Regions from separate parts of the Leuconostoc aquikimchii genome, predicted to be linked through region 1. Evidence: riboswitches for the same ligand, from Rfam matches in the RefSeq annotation. Region 1 holds a riboswitch; the other holds the start of a gene.
The links. Region 1 has a riboswitch for thiamine pyrophosphate ahead of thiM (hydroxyethylthiazole kinase). Riboswitches for the same ligand answer to the same signal wherever they lie in the genome.
Positions count from the first base shown of each region.

Region 2: linked by a shared signal. The riboswitch ahead of AB3K24_RS07780 (ECF transporter S component) and the one ahead of thiM (hydroxyethylthiazole kinase) in region 1 are both predicted to bind thiamine pyrophosphate.

Region 1 is NZ_JBFPER010000001.1:418,469-421,707, forward strand. Features, by position in the region: gene AB3K24_RS02125 (vWA domain-containing protein) at 1-134, shown strand, start outside; gene AB3K24_RS02130 (hypothetical protein) at 182-478, shown strand; gene AB3K24_RS02135 (hypothetical protein) at 475-984, shown strand; TPP riboswitch at 1,038-1,126, shown strand; gene thiM (hydroxyethylthiazole kinase) at 1,236-2,012, shown strand; gene thiD (bifunctional hydroxymethylpyrimidine kinase/phosphomethylpyrimidine kinase) at 2,005-2,838, shown strand; gene thiE (thiamine phosphate synthase) at 2,828-3,239, shown strand, end outside.
Region 2 is NZ_JBFPER010000001.1:1,591,272-1,594,510, reverse strand. Features, by position in the region: gene AB3K24_RS07785 (ABC transporter ATP-binding protein) at 1-1,234, opposite strand, end outside; gene AB3K24_RS07780 (ECF transporter S component) at 1,227-1,808, opposite strand; TPP riboswitch at 1,957-2,046, opposite strand; gene AB3K24_RS07775 (dihydrofolate reductase family protein) at 2,153-2,683, shown strand; gene AB3K24_RS07770 (restriction endonuclease) at 2,836-3,239, shown strand, end outside.

The DNA.
Region 1 (3,239 bases):
TTGTTGTGATTTTAACAGATGGGGATGGTGAAACCAATAGTTTACATACGAAGTTTAGGCATGTCTATTGGCTGTTACCAAAAGATAAGAAGTTAAGTATTAGTCAACCATTTGGAAAAATTGTGATCATGTAGTTCACGAGAAAGGTGCGTGTTGATGAGTCACGTCGATGAATTAAGTTATGAATGATAAATTACAACCAAATGATTTACGTAGTTTTATTAATCAAGATATGCGTTTCAAACGTGCAGAAGCACTGCTGAATAATCACTGGACGTCATTATTACTACCTGATGGTTGGGGTGTGGATATGATAACGGTAGCAGACATTACTTTTGCACGACATTTAAGTCATGCAAAATTGTTGCCCACAACGATTGATTTGGCAACGTTTGCTGGCGTAAAAAAATTTATGAGCGATAATCAATCACGATTGTCACCGAATGTTGTGAAACTATTAGAGGAGCCTTTCTTATGAAAATTAATTTAATATTAGCACCTGAACAAACACCAGCAGAATTGTTAACCTTGCAGGCTATAAAACCAGATAAATTCTTTTATTTGGGGAAAGAGTCACAATTAGCAGGGACAAATGTCCTGATTATTGCGTCACCAGACTTAGTGGCACATTTTAAACGGCCGATGTCATTTGATAGTTTGGTGACTAATGGTCAGTTTCGTGGTGATGTTATGCATCAAATTGCTTTTCAAACGAAAGATCGTAATGATGAATTAATTACACAGCTCGTACCTGAAAATGCCATTCTTGCTCAAAATAGTAATGGCAAATCTGAGTATATGTTATGGAGTTTTTGGCCTAGTCACACCGCGTTGGCAGCTTTTTTAACTAGCGATATGTTTAATCAGATGAAACAATTAATGAAAAATCCTTATACAACCAGTTACATTCATGTCAACTCGGCAGAACAACTGTCTTTGACACATCAAATGCGTGATTTTGATGATAAAAATTGGTGGGGATGACAGGTATCTTGCATAATTACCGATTCTAAGCTACAATAAGTTCATAAACTAAATAAATATGTCTGGGGTGCCATTTGGCTGAGAAACACCCATTGAACCTGATCACGGTAATGCGTGCGAAGGGAGATACATTCGCGCTTACTAATTTAAGTTTTTTGCTTACTTTTTTAGCCGTTGACTGATTTCCTTTTGTGAATTCGGTCAACGGCTTTTTTATTGTGTGAAACCAGGCAATACAAGGAGAAAAAGTTATGAAGTTATCAGAAATAAAAGATAAGAAACCACTTGTGTTTAACTATGCAAACTACGTGACACCACAGTTTGTGGCTAATGTTATCAATGTTATTGGTGGGTCACCTATTATGGCGCGTGAGCTAGAAGAATTTCCAGACTTGGTTACTGCAAGTGATGCTGTTGTTATCAACAGTGGCACTTGGCGACGTTCGGAATTACTCGAAACCATTAAATTAGCACAATTAGCAAATCACGCTGGCAAAGTTGTTGTTTTGGATCCAGTTGCGGTGGGTATACCCTCACGAAGCCGTCCAGTGGCAGCGCTTATGGCGGATGCACACGTTGATATTATTCGTGGTAATGCAGCTGAAATTGCTTGGTTTGCTGATATTGACTTTGCTAGTCAAGGGATTGATGCGACAGGCAACGGAGATGTTGAAAAAATTGCGCGATTGGCAGCCAAAAAAACGGGCGCAATTATTGCTTTAAGTGGCAAAACAGATGTTATTAGTGATGGTCAAACGACTAAAATAATTGACGTGGATGTGCCACTTTTGGCAACAAATGTTGGGACAGGGGATGCCCTCTCAGCGTTAATTGGCACTTTTAATGGTGATAGTGTTTCAATTGAAAATACACTGCGAGCAATGGCTACAATGAAGTTAGCTGGCGTGAAGGCGAGTGAAAAAGTTAAAACACCAGGTTTTTTTGTTAATCAGTTGTTGGATGAACTATTCTTATTACAAGAAGACGAACTTGACGCATTTATTAATCGCGAGGTCAATCATGGTTAATGACACATTGCAGGTTTTGACAATTGCTGGAACGGATTCCAGTGGCGGTGCTGGCGTATCGGCAGATTTGAAAACGTTTATGGCACAAGGTGTTTATGGTGCCAATGTCATTGTTTCTGTTACAGCACAGAATACGCTTGGTGTTCAGTCTGTTCAAATGATACCATCTGAAGTCATCACACAACAGATACAATCAATCGCTGAGGATTTATCTCTTTCTGCAGTGAAGACTGGCATGCTTGGTGACGTTCAAACAGTGAACACTGTTGCCAAGGCGTTAAAAAAATATAATTTTGGTAATTATATTTTAGATCCTGTTATGGTAGCCAAAGGTGGGGCTAAGCTGTTAAGCGATAAAGCAATTTTAGCATTAAAAACACAATTATTGCCACTTGCGGTAATGGTGACACCAAACATACCAGAAGCAGAAGTACTGTCGGGCATGACAATTCAAACACATGAAGATATCATGGCAGCAGCATATCAGTTACAATTACTGGGCGCTAAAAATGTTTTACTTAAAGGGGGCCATGGTAAAGAGTTGACAGTGTATGACTTTGCACTACTTGCTGATGGCAGTCATTTTTGGTTAAAAAGTCAGCGGGTAGACACTGAAAGAACACATGGGACAGGTGATACACTGTCGGCAGCTATTGCGGCACAACGCGTCTTAGGTTGTGATATGAAAACAGCCATTATCAAAGCCAAAGCTTATGTCGATGCGACCATTCGATCGGGCATACAAGTTGGTCATGGTCATGGGCCGTTAAATCATCTGGCCGTCATTACCAAAGAAAATCAACCGGAGGTTATAAATGACATTTGATCGCACCATGTTAGCACGGTATTTTATATTAGGCACGCAAAACGTCACAGATGAACAGATGTTTTACAGAGTGTTAGAGGAAGCGTTACGTCATGGTATTACTTTATTTCAATACCGTGAAAAAGGTCTTGGGTCTTTGTCTGGCGTTGATAAATTGCGTGTGGCACACCGTGTACGAGAACTAACTTCAGCTTACCACGTCCCTTTTGTCATTGATGATGACATTGTTTTAGCGCATATTGTGCACGCAGATGGGGTGCATTTTGGTCAGGGGGATGGCGATATTGCAGCTAATATTGCGGCAAGTCAGGGCATGTTTGTTGGTGTATCAGTGTCTACTCAGGCAGAGTATGAACGTATTTCATTATTACCAGGTATTGATAATATTGGTATTGGACCCG
Region 2 (3,239 bases), 1.2 Mb from region 1:
CCAAGGGTTCATCAAATAATAACGTTGGGGTACCAATGATTAGCATCAGTAATACTTGTAATTTTTTCTGTTGGCCACCAGACAGCTGGTAAACAATATGGTCACGAAGCTTGTCTAGATTTAACTGTGTTAAGACGTGGGTGATGATATCATCAGACCAAAGTTCAGGCGAGTGGCTTAACGTTTGCGCTTGTGTCAATTCTTCACTCACTGTCATGGCAACAAATTGCTGTTCAGCATTTTGAAAAATAAGTGCAACATCTTGTACGTGTTTTGCTATTTTACGTTTAGCAATATTTTCTTGCTGATAGGTAATTGTACCGCCATAAGGGTATAACTTAACAAGTGCAGCTAATAATGTTGACTTACCAACACCATTTGGCCCGGTGATAAGAATTCGCTTTTCTTTTGGCAATAGGCGAGTTGTGGCTGACAACAGCGTGCGTGTACCATTTTTTAATGTCACAGAGTTAAGTGTGATAATACCCTCTTTTTCGTCTGGGAGGCTGGTATGAATGGCCGGTTGGTTTGGTAACTTAGCCAAAATTTGTTCACGTTCATCTGATAAGGCGTTATGTAGATGACCAGCTGTCATGACAAATATATCATCAATTGCATCCGTATAACCACTCCAATCGTGATCTGTAATTAAAATGGTTTTACCTTGATTTTGATAAGCTTTGATCACGTCGATTAGTTGTAATCTTGCAACGGGGTCAACGTTTGCAAATGGTTCATCTAACAATAAATATTCACTATCTGCAGCTAAAACGGTGGCTAGTGCCACTTTTTGTTTTTCGCCACCAGATAAGTGCAATAAATCATGATGCATATAAGCTGTCATACCAACACTTTTCATAGCATCAGTGATACGCTTTTCAATGTCTTCAGGCTTAACCTGTAAATTTTCTAGGCTAAATCGTAATTCTTCAAAGGGGGTTCTCATGACAAATTGCCGTGTTGGATTTTGAAATAGGTAACCAATGTGCGCCACGCGTTGATAAGGCACAATGTCATGAATGTCATAACCATCGAGGGTTAATTTACCAGTCAATGTGCCATCACTAAATGTTGGATACAAGCCAGATAATAATTTAAGCAGCGTCGATTTACCACTACCACTGGGACCCACAAGTAAATTAAAGCTGTTGGGTCGTAATTTGAGTGAAATATCGGTTAACACTGGTGTTTCGCGATAAGCAAAATTCACATGGTCAACCACTAAATCAGTCACGATGCAAAACACCAGCCTTTTCAATCAGTTTTTGGATAGCAACAACTAAGACACCACCAAAGAACAAAAGTGAGATAAAACGTGTGATGAACAAGGCGATTAATAGACCAATATGGTAAGAACTGTACCCATCACGGAAGGCAGACCAGATAAATGTCACAATTGTTCCGGTGATTGCTGAGGCAAAGATACCACGCCAACCCCAATTTTTGTAACCTAAAACAGCAAATCCTGCTTCGCTACCGATACCTTGTACAAGGCCAGATAACAAAGTTGCGACACCCCATTGACCACCAAGTAACATTTCAACGGCAGCAGCAAAGAATTCACCCAAAACGCCAGCACCTGCTTGACGAATTAAAATACTAGCAAGTGGGCCGGCCATCATCCAGCCACCAATGAGTAGCTCATTTGCAAAGGGCGCTAAACCCAATGGTGTTAAAGCAGCTGATAATAAATTATAAATTGGGCCAAGTACCCAAAAAATAAAACCGATAAAAACGGCGACGAATGCCAATAACAACACATCACGGAGTGCCCAACGTGTTGATTTTGACTTTGAAATAGTTTGCATAAGATTATGCCTCCAATAAATTTTTTGTAGTTGTTATTTTATGTCTGGTATACAAAATGGTTTAAAATTGAAATCTCTCTTTAATGGTGCTTTCTAGGCAAATAAAAAACTCTTGGTTCATTTATGAGCCAAGAGTTTGCCTAGTACAACATCAAAAAAGCAATTCTCCCTTCGCTGGTATTAACCAGATCAGGTTCAATGGGTGTTTCTCAGCCACGTGGCACCCCAGATTGTTAAATATTAAACTACAAGTTAAATTTAACATAATTTTTTTGATTGTGCAACTATGTTAAAATAAGTGTTAGAAAGTAGTAACGGTTATCTAAAGAAAAAAGGTGATTTTTATGCGTCAAGTAGTTTTTTATGGTGCTATAAGTTTGGATGGCTTTTTGTCTGATGAAAATGATGATTTGCAGTGGTTGCTGGATACCAACTTAAATGGTCAATCAACCTACGAAACATTTGAAAAACAGATTAGTACATTTGTAATGGGGCGAAAAACATTTGAAGTAGCACAGCAAATGATGGGTGAAGAAGCGCTTTATGCAGGTAAAGAAAAAGTCATTTTTTTGCGTGGCGACCATACGAATCAAAAAGACACGACCTATGTTTCGGGGGATGTCGTAAATATTATTAAAAATTATCAAAAACAAACGGGTGACAACATTTGGATTATTGGTGGTGGTAGTATTTTAAAACCGTTGCTTGAGGCTAATATGGTGGACGAATTCTGGATACAAATTGTGCCTGTGCTACTTGGACAAGGGAAACGATTGTTTGAACCTGGGAGCTATCGCTATCGTTTACAGGCGGTTGAAACCACACAACTTGGTGAAATGACAGAAATTCACCTTAAAAGAGTAAGTGACATATAGTAATCGTTTTATATAAAATATTCTAAAAATCATTAAATGCTTATGCATTTTTTTGATTTATTAGTATTACAATTTATCATATATAATAACTACTTGCAGTGAGGAAATAAATGTGATCTAATTAAAGAATCAAAGAGATTCGAGGCAAGATCATGATTGGAAACGCTGAAAGTTATTATTTACCGACATTGTTAGCATTACGTAATTTAGGTGGTCAAGCTACTCCAAAGGAAGTATACAGTGAGATTGTTAACGATTTAAATTTAGTTGATGAAGATATCGCAGAAACGACTTCTGGTGGGGAAAGTTTGTATAAGAATAGAGTAAGGTTTGCACGGTTAATTTTATTAAAAGCAGGATTAATTAATGACGACTCCTTACGAGGTATTTGGCAATTAAGTGAACTAGGTGTGTCTATCGACCTAGCATCACTAAGCGCTAGTAAAATTAGACAAGTTATTTATGAAAACGAAAAATTTCAAGTAGAAACTAAAAAAGATGTTCAAAAATTTAAAGTATTACATCAAGATGAATCATCTGAGGGAGATGACACTCG